DNA from 2 places in the Rhodococcus sp. UNC363MFTsu5.1 genome. Region 1 is predicted to be linked to the other one. Evidence: riboswitches for the same ligand, from Rfam matches in the RefSeq annotation. Region 1 holds a riboswitch; the other holds the start of a gene.
What was found. Region 1 has a riboswitch for cyclic di-AMP ahead of BR31_RS0118195 (NlpC/P60 family protein). Riboswitches for the same ligand answer to the same signal wherever they lie in the genome.

Region 1 (6,488 bases):
GGCGGCCGCTGCGCAGGGTCGAGTCGGCAGGCCCTCAGTCGAGGCCCTCGGCAACCCAGCGGCCCCAGTTGGTCACGAACTCGGAAGCGGACAGCCCGACGGCCTCATGCAGCTTCTCGTCGAGCTCGTGGCTGTCGACGGGTCCCGTCGCCAGGTCCACGTACAGCTCGCGGAGCGTCCGCTCGTCGAAACGGTCGGCGACATAGGCCGATACGGACCAGGCCAGCTCGTACGCGGCCTGGGCGCGCTCCCCGCCCGCCGTGAAGTCCGCGTCGACGGGCAGCCGCGTCGGTGGCCCGTGCGCAACGACCGCCGCCGCCAGAATCGGCGCGGCCCGACCGACGGGGACATCGGCGTCACGGTGACCGGCGTAGTCGGCGAAGCCCTCCAGCATCCACATCGGCGATCCGTCGGTGGTCGCGACGCGGGCGGCCACGTGGGTGAGCTCGTGTCGCAGCACCGAGTGCCGGGTTTCATCGTTGAGCCGCTCCGACGCGGCCGGGCTGAACACGACGCGCTGGCCCGTCGCGGAGTCGGCCCCTGGTTCGACGACGTCCGAGACCGCGACCGCGGCGATATCGGACCCGCTGTGGTCTGCTCCGACCTGTTCCATGAACTCGTCCTGGGAGGAGCTGACCACCACGAGGGCCCGCTGCGACCAGTCCTGGCCCCACAGCTCGGTCACCGAGGACACCGCATCCGCGAGATCCGCCGCGATCGCGTCGATCAGTTCCTCCTGATCGGAGTGACCGAGCACCACCGACGAATGCGAGCCGGTGTCCACCTCGCGCACCACCACCGGACCGAAATCCCAAGGGCCTCGCCAGGTGTGGCGCCCGTACTCGGGCAGCGACCGGTCGGACACCAGGGTCCAGTTCTCCCCTCGCCTGGCCACGATCAGCGCGACCGGCTTGCGCGTGGAACCGGTGTCCGCGCCCTCGATGGCGTAGCGCAGGTACGCAGGCACCGCCCACACGTCGGTGGCGTCGAGCTGCTCGGCCAGGTCCGTCGGGACCGGGGTCTCGGGGTCGGTTCCGATCTCGTAGCCCCAGTCCGCCAACGGTACGTCGGCGAGATGCTCACTGCGGCGGATCTCGGAGGCGAGGAACTCGGGCGCGGCGGCGCGGTCGAACAACGCGGCCAGCGCGGCGGTGTCACCGTCCCTGACCGCGCTCGCCCATCGGTTCAGGAGGTCCTGGACGCCCGCGCGGCGCGCCTGTTCGTACGGGTTGACGCTGGCGGCACCGCCGGAGCCACGCAGCTCCGGTTCCGCCGGCTGCGACCGGGCCGTCAACACGCCGACCGCGACGACGGCGAGCACCAACCCCCCGAGCGCAGCCGCCTCCCATTTCCGGATCCGACGCCGTGGCTGCCGCGGCGGGACGTCCGGTACGGCGTTCAGTACCGTCTGGCGCCGTAGAACGGGTACGCGTCCATCGGCGCGACCTTGACCGGAACACCGAAGGTGGACGCGTGCAGGATGTTGCCGTTGCCTGCGTACATGCCCACGTGCGAGATGTCGGGGTAGAACAGCACCAGGTCGCCCGGCTGCAGCTCCGAGCGCGAGACCGGCACGCCGCCGGCGGCCTGGGCCTGGCTCGAGCGGGGCAGGGTCTTGCCGATCTGCTTGTACGCCCACACCATCAGGCCCGAGCAGTCGTACCCGTCCGGACCGGTGGCACCCCAGACGTACGGCTTACCGACCTGGGTCATGCCTGCCTGCAGCGCGCCGGAGTTCGACCCGGGAGTGAGCCCCTTGAGGATGGTCTGCGGATCGAATCCCGGAGGGAAGGGGGTGCCCGCGAGCGCGGACTTCTCCGAACTGCTCAACGCGCCGAACGCCTGGGTGACCTGCGCGATCTGCGCCTGCAGGTCGCTCTGCTTGTTCTGCAGGTCGTCGCTGATCGACCTGGCCTGCTCGGTGGCGGTGCGCGCGGCATCGGCGGACTGACGCGAGGCCTCGGCCGCGGTCGCGGCCTCATCGGTGGCCTGCTTGAAGTGACCAACCTGGGCCGCGGTGTCCGCGGAGAGCACGCTGAGCGTGGACATCTGGTCGAGGAGTTGCTGCGGGGAATCGGAGATCATCACCGCGAACAGTCGATTGACGCGGGCGCCCTGGTAGCTGGCCGTCGTCAGTTTGTCGACCGCGGGCTGGAACTGGGCGATCCTGGCCTTCGCCTCGGTCAACAGGTGCTCGTCGGCGGCGTGCCTGGCCTCGGCGTCGCGCTGGACGGCGGTCTTGGACTCGAGGTCGATCTGGGCGTTGTGCAACGCCTCGTTGGTCTGCTCGGACGTGCGGGAGAGTTCGGAGAGCTTCTCGAGCGCGGCTGTCGGATTCTCCAGCGCGGGATCCGCGGTTGCGGTACCCGCGGGGACCGCGACAGCCGCGAGGGACAGCAGGCCCGTCGCCAGCACTGCGCTGGTGGATCGCTTCAGTCTCTGTGACGCCACGAAAGCTGGTACTCCGTTCTTCCACTGCCCGTCGACCGGATTGGCTGACGGGTCGGGCTGGGAAGATCAGCCCTGCCCAACGAACCGAGGTCCGAGCGGGAGATTCACCCCGGCGAACTGCGTCCCCGGTACCGGATCGGCGCCTGCGGCGCCCGATCCGGTGTGGTGGTGACCACCGATGCCACGCCGGGTGACGCGGCAAGATTTCGGAAGGTCTCAGACAGGTTACGGAATGGCATACGGCGATGTCCACCCGAACTGTGGGGGCAATTTCCGCTCACGCCGAGCACCGCGCGACGGGCGCGGGACCACCGACAAAAACGTGGTGGGCCCGAACGGTCACAGACGGTTCGGGCCCACCACGGGGGTTCGTGCGCGACGCTCAGTAGCGGCGGGCGCCGTCCATCGGCATGGACGACAGGGGCGCGCGCTTGACCGGGGTACCGGAGGTCGCGGCGTGGATGACCTCGCCGTTGCCCGCGTAGATGCCCGAGTGCGAGCCACCGTAGAAGGAGACCACGTCGCCCGGCTTGAGGGCGGAGGTGGAGACCGGCGTGCCCGCCGAGGCCTGGTCGTAGCTGGTGCGCGGCAGGTTGATGCCGGCCTGCTTGAAGGCCCACTGCACGAGACCCGAGCAGTCGAAGGCATCCGGGCCGGAGGCGCCGTACACGTAGGGCGAACCGATCTTGCTCGCGGCGGCCTGGACGGCCTTGTCACCTGCGGAGACCAGGGGCGCGGGGGCAGGAGCGCCGGGGGCACCGGGCAGCACAGGGAGGCCGGGGACCTGGATGGTCTGGGCAGGCACACCCGGAATGTCGAAGGTTCCGATGCCAGAGATCGTGACGGGCTCGGCAAGCGCCGGACCGGCAGAGACTGCGATGGCACCGAAGGTCAGCGCGCTGGCGACCGCGATGCGGCGCACGGAACGCTGGGTAGTGGATGAAGCCACGAGAAGGGTTACTCCGTTTCTTCCGTTCATCCGCCGACCGAGTTAGCTGACGGGTTCGGGCTGGGAAGATCAGCCCTACCCGGCGGCACGCATATCGCGCTCCGACGGGATTCACCCCAGAGAAACTTGGGTTCCCGGCACGATCGCTCTCTCGAGTGATCGATTAGGCGGTACCTGGCGATGCCGCACCGGATGGTGTGGCAAGACTCCGCTAGGTCTCAGGAAGATTACGAAAGCGTCCAGCCCCTGTCGACCCAACACGCCCGACCAGTGGGCCGATTCGGACATATCGCCCAGAAATGCGCGCTACGCCACTCCCGGGTCACGGACAGATAACGACCGACCGGTCTGCGTGGCATCCACGGCCCGCACCAACCGGAGCCTCGGCACCAGCCCGACATCGGCGAGCACGTCCAGAGCAACCCGTTCGTCCTGCTCAATACTGATCCGGGCCGACCCGGCGGAGTCCACCGCCCGCACCCCCGGCCGGACACCGGGCGGCCCGAGCAGCACCGTCACCACACAGTCACCGCACGCGGTATTACGAACCTCGCAGTCGTTGCAATCGACAATCACTGTGATCCTCGTCTCTACCGGTGGCCTCGCGGCGTTTCGGAGGCCTCTGCGACGGAAACTAGCGGCCAGGTCCGACACCGACGACGCGACGACCGCGGCAGGTGGGCCCTGTCGGTGGCCACCCCTAGCCTCAGCCGGGTGAGCCCGCAGAGTCCGCCAAACGTCCAGCTGAGCTTCGACGAGCTCGACACCCCGCTGCGGGACACCACCTTCGTCGTCGTGGACCTCGAGACCACCGGCAGCGCGCCAGGCGAGGACGCGATCACCGAGATCGGCGCGGTCAAGATCCGTGGCGGCGAGGTCATCGGCGAGCTGTCCACCCTCGTCGATCCCGGCCGCTCGATGCCCCCGTACATCGTCGAGCTGACCGGGATCACCACCGCCATGCTGATCGGGGCACCGCGAATCGAGCGGGTGCTCCCGAGTTTCCTGGAGTTCGCGCGGGGCGCCGTCCTCGTCGCCCACAACGCGCCCTTCGACATCGGCTTCCTCAAGGCCGCCACGGCCCGCTGCGAGCTGCCCTGGCCCCCGTTCCAGGTGTTGTGCACCGTCAAGCTCGCCCGCCGGGTGCTCGGCAGGGACGAGGCGCCCTCCGTCAAGCTCTCGGCCCTCGCCGCCCTCTTCGACGTCAGCACCAAGCCGACCCACCGGGCCCTCGACGACGCCAGGGCGACGGTGGACGTGCTGCACGGGCTCATCGAACGGGTCGGCAACCTGGGCGTGCACAGCTATGCGGAGCTGGTCGACTACCTCCCCAACGTCTCCGCGGCGCAGCGCGGCAAGCGCGGGCTCGCCGCGAACCTCCCCCGCACCCCCGGCGTCTACCTGTTCCGCGGCCCGTCCGACGAGGTGCTCTACGTCGGCACCGCGGTCAATCTGCAGCGCCGGGTGCGTGGCTACTTCACGGGATCCGAGACCCGCGCACGGATGAAGGAGATGGTGGCGCTGGCCACCAGGGTCGACCACGTCGAGTGCGCGCACGCGCTCGAGGCGTCGGTGCGCGAACTCCGGCTGCTCGGCGCGCACGCACCTCCGTACAACCGGCGCTCGAAGTTCCCCCGCCGGGCGTGGTGGATCACCCCCACCGCCGAGCCGTTCCCCCGGCTCGCGATCTCCCGCAAAGCGACCGAGGACGCCCTCGGCCCGTTCAGTTCACGGACGGACGCGGCGGAGGTCGCCGCCACGATCGCCGACATCTGCCGAATCAGGACGTGCACCAAGAGAATTCGCGATGACCAGCCGCACGGGCCCGACTGTCCCGACAGCGCGGTCGGCGGTTGTCCCGCCGGGGGCACACCACAGAGCGCGGCCGAGTACCGCCACGCGCCGGACTCCGCGCACGCGCTCATCCGGGGAACCGACGACGCGCCACTGCACGGACTGCGGACCCGGATCGAGGAACTCGCGGCCGCCGAACTGTTCGAGAGCGCGGCGCGGCTTCGTGACCGCACCACCGCGCTGGCGCTCTCGCTCCGGCGAGCCCAGCGCCTCGCGAGCCTGGCCGCCGTCGACGAGCTCGTCGCCGCGCGCCCCTCCCCCTCCGGCGGATGGGAGCTGGCGGTGATCCGGGCAGGCAGGCTCGCCTCCGCCGGGGTCGCGGAGCGCGGCGTGCCGCCGATGCCGGTCGTCGAGGCGCTGACCCTGTCGGCCGAGACCGTGATCGAGGAGCCGTCACCGCTGCGGGGCGCCACGGCGGGCGAGGCCGCGCTCATCGCCGGCTGGCTCGAGACGCCAGGGGTCCGGATCGTGCGCGCGAGCCACGGCTACGCCGAACCCGCCCGCGGCGGTGGCGGCTGGCTGCAATGGTGCGCCGTGGCGCGGGGCGCCGCCGCGGCAGCCGGCACCGCCTAGGGTGACAGGGGAAAGAACAGAGCCGGACGCCCATCTATAGGGAGACACCCACGCGGCCCTCCCTATAGATAGGACGCCACCGCAGCCAAGGAGCGAGATGATCAACGCCATCGTCCTCATTCACGCCGAAGCGCACCGGATCCCGGAGACCGCGCAGGCGGTGGCCGACATCCCCGGGGTGTCCGAGGTCTATTCGTGCGCGGGTGACGTCGACCTGATCGCCATCGTGAAGGTCCGAGACCACGCCCAGATCGCCGAGGTCGTCACCGGCGCGATCAACAAGGTGGACGGCGTCGTGCAGACGACGACCCACATCGCCTTCCGCTCCTACGCCAGCGCCGACGTCGAGGCCGCCTTCTCCATCGGCGAGTGATTCGGCGCGGGCCCGCCGTTCGGCTTCGGCCGACGGCGGCTCCCGCACCGGGCGGGCGTCAGTCCGCCAGTTCGGTGGAGACCGCGACCCAGCGGTCGAGCAGCGCCGCCGCGTCGCCGCTGTCGATCGCGCGCACGGCCCGTTCGAGGCCCGCGCGCAGGTCGCTGTCCAGGTCATCCGACAGGCCGCTGTGGGCGGCGATGGCGCCCGCCGCGTTCAGGACCACCGCGTCGTGCACGGCGCCCCGCTCGCCGCCCAGCACCGCCCGCGCGATCACCGCGTTCGCCT
Region 2 (6,488 bases), on a different contig from region 1:
CGGCCGTATCGTGCCATCGTGTCGACGATGTCGACCAGCAGCGGCTGCGGGACCGCGTACCGGGAGAACGTGACCAGCGCGTCCACCACCTGTTCGGCGTCGTGGCCCGCCGCGCGCGCGTTCCACAACGCCAGCGGGGTCACCCGGTAGGTGTGCACGTGCTCGGGCGCGCGCTCGAGTTCTGCGAACGGGGCGATAGCCTGCCTGGCCTGGCCGGCGAGCTCGTGGTCGACCTCCAGGAGCAGGGTCTTGTCGGACTGGACGATCAAGGGGCCGTCGGTCACGTGCGCCTCCTACGTAGACAACCACTCCATTGTCCACACTTTGCTGTGGGGTGGTCGTCACAGGCACGGGCGGTCCCGGCTGATCCGTGTCCGTGGCCGAAAAAAGTGAAGGATTCTCCCGTTGATCCGGAGAATCCTTCACTTTCAGTGCGTCACCGTTGTGTGGCTACACTTTTTCTCGTCTCCATTACGTGCACGAGCGCCTCGGAAATTCCGGAACGGTATCCGGCGTCTCGCTCGGTGCGGACCTCCGTGGTGTCGAGTTCATTTTCCAGCCTGGCCTGAATTCGGTCCAGGGCGAGAAGTGTTCTTTTCACGGATGGTCCTTCTTGTTTTTTGCGGTTGGGCGGCATTCTGGAAGTTCGCACTGCCGTGCTCGTTCGTCCAGCACGATAAGTCTGGCGGACCGCAGTGCGGCGTGATACCCACTGGACCGCGCATCCGAGAACATCGCCTCCCCGGTCAGTTCGTCGATCCGGCTGTGCAGGGTGTCGAGGAGCAGGGGGATGGGCGGTGCGGTCGCCTCGGTGTGCATCAGTGGCGTTTCCGTTTCCTGATGAGCTCCCCGGAATCGGCGGCGCGATCCCTTTTTTCGGCACGTCGTTCCTTGAGGGACTGTGCCGGTTTCTTCAGGCTCTTGCCGGGTTTCTTGTCTGCCATTGTCGCTCCTGAATTCGAAGTGGCAATCACTTGGGCCGACCATACGTCATTTCCTGGAAAAGGCCAGTCGTGCAGGTGGGCGTGCTTTTTCTGCCCGCGCGGCAGGGAATCAGTCGAGGAGATTCACCGAGGTGATCCGGTGCAGGGTGAACCGGCGGACCGCCCCGGTCTCCGGGTCCAGCGCATCGAGTTGACCACCGCCGACACTGACCGGATCGACGACACGCTCCGTCGCCACTCCTTGCGCGTCCACGTAGCCGATCGCCACGCTGCGCCGGACCTTCGCCGCCAGCTGCAGCAGTGCCATGGTCGCGGCGCCTCCTGCCCGGCTGCCGTCCGAACGCACACCCTGACCGCGCGGGGCGGTTGCCGCCCGCTGGCCGGCACGCAGCTGGCTGACGAGTGACCCGAGCTGGTCGTCGGTGGGGACGGCGGGCATCCGCAACGCGGGACGCGTCCGTCGTCGCGGCACTCGGGCGCCGCGCGGTCGCAGGTCCACGATCGCGCCGGAGGAGTCCTCTCCCGCCGGTGCGAATCCGGCCGAGCGGAGCAGGTCGAGAACCTCGCTCAGCGGGGCCTGCGAGATCGCGACGGTCGGGGCAAGGGCACGCAGCGCGAGCTGCTCGGCCACCGCGGAGGCCAGTACCTCGGCGAGCAACGCCGGGTCCTCGCAGCGGACGAACGAGGACGCCACCCCCGCCCGCAGCTGGCCGTGCCTGCGCGCGACGTCGTCGATGAGGTACGTCAGGGCCTGCGGCACCGGCGTCTTCGAGCGCTTCTCGAACAGCGCGTGCAGCTCCGAGGCGCTCTTGCCGGCGTCGAGCGCCCGTCGCACGCTGTCCTCGCGGATCCGGTACATGGTGGCCGCGCCGGCCGATTCGATGTCCGCGACCAGGGTGATCTGCTCCTGCAGCTCCGGGATGAGCGGGCCGGGGGCCATCACCGTCAGGTCCGCCTGCACCAGGACGTAGTCGATGGGGGCCGGCAGGCTCGCCGTCATCTCTGCGACCACCGCCTCCGCGGTGGCCCCGTGCAGCAGCCCACGTCCCGGCGATGCGAGCGCGCCGCGGCCGATCAGGCCGACCGCGGCCGCCTCGGCGACGGTGTGCTCGACGGCGCCCGCACCGAACCGGCCGGACCAGCGCGGGCGCCGCCACGCGACCAGCGCGGCGAGCTCGGACGTGGTCGCGCCCTGCCCAGGGGCGAGCTCACCGAGCAGCTCGAGCACGAACTTGCGGTCGCGGGGTGCGCCGGAGGCGCGCACCTCCTCGGACAGCGCGGCGATCGCCTTGTCGTTGGGATCGCGCAGCCCGATCACCCATGGCCTGCGTGGCATCTCCAGCCAGCCGTGGGCGAGGGTGTACCACCGCTGTGCGGTGCCGGTGTTGAGCCAGGCATCCGCGGCGACCGTCGGTGCCCAGTAGTCGTCGCCGGTGTCGGTGGCGGGAACCGGGTCGGGGGCGCCGCTCGCGATCAGGCCTGCCGCGGCCAGCAGCTCAACGATCAGGCTCACCCGGTTCTCGTCGACGCCTGCCGCCTTCGCCAGTCGCCTGGTCTCGCGGACCCCGAGACCGCCCGCCTTCAGGGTCGGCGCAGGCTGATCGCCGAGGGCCGCGATCAGGTCCTCGCAGTGCCGGATCAGTTCGAGCGCCTCACCCGCCGCGACCGCGTTCACGTCCGCGATCTTCTGCTTGTTGGTGCGGATCGGCGGCGGGGTGAGGGCCATCGGGTCGGTGATCGTCTCGCCGCGCAGCGCCTGGCCGACCTGGTGGGGCAGCTCGACGGTCTGCTCGTCCACCCAGGACAGCAGGCCAAGCGACAGCAGACGCTGCACGGGCCGGTCCGGCGGGGTGCCGGGCGCCGCGTCGCGGGTGCGGCCGATCGGCGAGCTGGTGGCCAGGGTTTCGAGCAGCCTGCGCTCGGCATCGGTCACGGTCGCAAGGCCCGCGATGACCTGCGCTGCGGTCATCGGCTCCTGCGGCCGGTCGACCCGCCAGGTGACGGCGTCGTTCGCGGTCGCGACGACCCGCAGCACCTGCGCGCCCCAGACCAGTGCCCGGGCGCGCAGCGACTTCAGGGCCCGGTCGACGGCCTTGACCGGCGCCCGTCCGGCGAGCGCCTCCGCGAGGACCTCGCGCCTGACCCCGACCTCCGCGCCGCGTTCGAGCGAGAGCACCCCGATCACGGTGAGCTCGAGGACGTTCAGGTCGTCGGCCACCCGGAGCACCGATGCGCGTTGTTCGGCACGCGCGGCAAGGACCGCCAGGTTCGCGGGTGGCGGCACCGCGAGATCCGGGCGCAGCCTGAGCAGCTCGGCCAGCTCCGCATCGGTCCTCGCGGTCAGCCAGGCGAGCAGGCTGTCGGGCACGGCGGCGCCGTGAGGTGATTCGGCGGCGGGGGCAGCACCTTCGGTATCGGTCATCAACTATCAGATTAGAGACCTGGGGTGTACCACGGCGCGAGCTCCTGCCAAAATGGGACTGTGGCTAACAATTCGAGCAAGCGATACGTAGATCCAGGCTGGCCGGCACCGGAACTCCAGGATGGCGATCATGCCGTCACGGAGCTCTCGTCGAGCCGCTCCGGTGGGCTGTCCCCGTTCGGGGAGGACACCGAGTTCCCCCTCCCCGTTTCCGAACTGCCCTACACCCACCCGCACACGGTCATCAATCGCTGACCTCGGATATCGAACGTGAAAGGCCCCGCACCTCGTAGGTGCGGGGCCTTTCACGTGAAGGGGGAGTCTCAGCGGGGCAGGAGACCCGAGTTGGCCTTCAGGAAGTCGATGACCTGGGGGTTCAGCTTGGCCTGCTCGTAGAGGGCCTCGATCTGCGGGTCGATCGCGATGCCCTTGGCCTGGACCGCATCGAGTGCGCTGTCGAGGCTGTCGAGCACGTCGGCTGCGCCATCGGTGGTCGGGAGGCTGGTCACGGCGGGCAGCTCGGGTGCGGGAGCCACCTCGGCGGCGGGGGCGGAGCGCGGGGTCGAGCCGCTGGTCAGTCCGAGGCTCGAGGAGCAGGACGGCCATGCGCCCCAACCCTGCGAGGCGAGGACCTTCTCGGCGACCGCGATCTGCTGCTCACGGGTGGCCTGGTTGGCGGTCGCGGCGTACTGGCCACCACCGTGCGCGTTCCAGGTGCTGGGGGAGAACTGCAGTCCACCCTGGTAGCCGTTGCCGGTGTTGATTCCCCAGTTGCCGCCGGCTTCACACTGCGCGAGGCGGTCCCAGTCGGAATCGGGGGCTGCGTTGGCCGGGGCCGCGAAGGCCGCGCCGGCTGCGCCCAACACTGCGCCGGTCACGACGACCTTGGCTGCGTTGCGGCGGGTGTTCGTGGGCTTGCGATGGCGTCCAGTGCTCATGCGGGTTTTCCTCTCCTCACGCGCCTGCGAGGTCAGCTGTCGGGTTCGGGCTGAGAGGTCGCCCGGCCTCGCCGCTCCTGGATGGTGCGGGTCTGGCTTCACCCCAAGAGGAATGCACTTGCGCGCTTTCCTCGGTGTCCACCGGGGACGTGGGTCCCCCGTCCTCGTCCCTGGGTAACTCGTAGGAATCCGGTTCCGCGGGACGAGGTTTGGCGCGGCGGATCGGATCTGGCCGAACTTCTCCGGCCGCAGATGACCGTACGTGGCCGAGGCCGTGTAGTCATCTGTTACCTAAATTTCGATTCTTTCGGCGTTTCGCCCGAAAATCCGAACATATTCGCAGCTCAGATTGGGTCGCCTCGGTCCGAGACCGTCCTGTTACGTTACCGTGATGTGAGGTAGATCACAGTTTCGATCGGGGCTGACCTCGGGCTCCGCGCGGCGTCGCCGCGGGCCCGGGCGCAGCGCGACCAACGTGGCGACGGCGATGACGATGAACATCAGGGGGTACACCGCCGCGAAGAACGGAGCTAGGGCGTCGGAGGTGGGGACCATGAACAGGCCGATCGCCTGCACGCCGTCCGGGAACTCATGGGTCCAGCAGAGCAGCGGCAGCGCGAGTGCCGCGGGCAGGAGCCAGGCGGTCGCGCGTCCGGCGCCGAGCGCGCGGTGCATCGCCAGGACGAGCAGCGGTACGAACCACACCCAGTGATGGCCCCAGGAGAACGGTGAGACCGCCGCGGAGGTCAACCCGCAGAGGGTGGTGGCCAGCAGTGCCTGTCCGCGCTTGTGGGCCAGCCAGGAGGCGCCGAGCCCGAGCGCGGTCAGCGCGGCCGCGCAGAGCGCCCACAGCAGCAGTGGCGGGTCCGCGACGTCCAGCCAGCGGGCCAGCACCCCGGCGGCGGACTGGTTGGCGGGCCACGCGGTCTCGCCGATTCGCGTCGAGTGCAGGATCACCGCGGTCCAGTAGGACCACGAGTCCGAGAAGATCACCACGAACCCGACCACGACGGTCGCGAGGAAACCGGCGATCGCGGTCGCCGCCGCGCGCCATTGCCGGGTGACGAGCAGTTCGACGATGAACAAGCCGGGAGTCAGCTTGATACCGGTCGCGATCCCGACGCCGATGCCGCGCAGCCTGCTGCCCTCGGGGCGTCCGAGATCCCACACGATCAGCAGCATCAGCAGGAGGTTGATCTGGCCCAGCCAGATCGTGGTGCGGACCGGCTCGAGCCAGGTGAAGACGACCGTCATCAGCCCGGTCGCCACGTAGAGCCGCCGGTCCTGCCGGTACCCGAGCTGTCGCCAGCACAGCAGGACGACGAGGTAGAGGATCCCGAAGTTCGCGAGATATCCGAGGATGGTGGTGAGCTCGGCTGACACGGCGTTGAGCGGGGCGAACAGGATTGCGGAGAACGGCGGATAGGTGAACCACATGCCGCCGTGCAGCGCGTGGTCGTAGAGCCCGACGGGGCGCAGTACGGTGGCGCCGCCGCTGCGGTAGACGAGCAGGTCAAGGCCGTTCTGGAACAGGCCCCACAGCGGGTATCCCATCGGAACGACCCGGTCGTGCGCCACGATCACGGCGAGGGCGAGGGCGGCGAGTGAGCCGAGGAACAGTGGGTGGGAGGGGAGCGCGCGCCCCGCGGCCGGGGTGGCGCGGGGCTGCGGCGTCATGCCGGGAAGCTCGTTGACGTCGTGGGCGTCGAACCGACGTCCACGATCTCCTTGCCGAGCGGCATCAGCGAGATCGGGATCATCTTCAGGTTCGCGATGGCGAGCGGGATCCCGATGATCGTGATCGCCATCGCGACGGCGCTCACCACGTGGCCGATGGCGAGCCAGATACCGGCCACGATCAGCCAGATCACGTTGCCGATCAGCGAGCCGATTCCCGACGTCGGCTTGTCGACGACCGTCTTGCCGAAGGGCCACAGCGCGTAGACACCGATCCGGAACGACGCGATCCCGAACGGGATGGTGATGATGAGGATGCAGCAGATGATGCCTGCGACGAAGTAGCCGAGCGCGAGCCAGAGTCCACCGAAGACCAGCCAGATGATGTTGAGCAGGATTCTCATTGGTTTCCCTCTCTTCGAACGCGGCGCCCGGACCGCAGCGCGAAAATGATGCCGAGTACGAACCCGACCGGGCAGGCGAGGGCGATCAGATACAGCGCCAGTC

Region 2: another riboswitch for cyclic di-AMP. It lies ahead of BR31_RS0110805 (transglycosylase family protein); the one in region 1 lies ahead of BR31_RS0118195 (NlpC/P60 family protein).

Annotation. Positions count from the first base shown of each region.
Region 1 is NZ_JMLO01000024.1:5,194-11,681, reverse strand. Features, by position in the region: gene BR31_RS0118205 (hypothetical protein) at 35-1,321, opposite strand; gene BR31_RS0118200 (C40 family peptidase) at 1,399-2,451, opposite strand; cyclic di-AMP (ydaO/yuaA leader) riboswitch at 2,465-2,603, opposite strand; gene BR31_RS0118195 (NlpC/P60 family protein) at 2,834-3,400, opposite strand; cyclic di-AMP (ydaO/yuaA leader) riboswitch at 3,416-3,580, opposite strand; gene BR31_RS29165 (hypothetical protein) at 3,707-3,919, opposite strand; gene BR31_RS0118185 (DEDD exonuclease domain-containing protein) at 4,115-5,827, shown strand; gene BR31_RS0118180 (Lrp/AsnC family transcriptional regulator) at 5,925-6,200, shown strand; gene trpD (anthranilate phosphoribosyltransferase) at 6,259-6,488, opposite strand, start outside.
Region 2 is NZ_JMLO01000006.1:207,494-213,981, reverse strand. Features, by position in the region: gene BR31_RS0110820 (DNA repair helicase XPB) at 1-284, opposite strand, end outside; gene BR31_RS0110815 (hypothetical protein) at 598-819, opposite strand; gene BR31_RS32410 (hypothetical protein) at 819-944, opposite strand; gene BR31_RS0110810 (helicase-associated domain-containing protein) at 1,054-3,366, opposite strand; gene BR31_RS32160 (hypothetical protein) at 3,427-3,621, shown strand; gene BR31_RS0110805 (transglycosylase family protein) at 3,690-4,304, opposite strand; cyclic di-AMP (ydaO/yuaA leader) riboswitch at 4,310-4,514, opposite strand; gene BR31_RS28225 (glycosyltransferase 87 family protein) at 4,683-5,981, opposite strand; gene BR31_RS0110795 (YccF domain-containing protein) at 5,978-6,385, opposite strand; gene BR31_RS0110790 (hypothetical protein) at 6,382-6,488, opposite strand, start outside.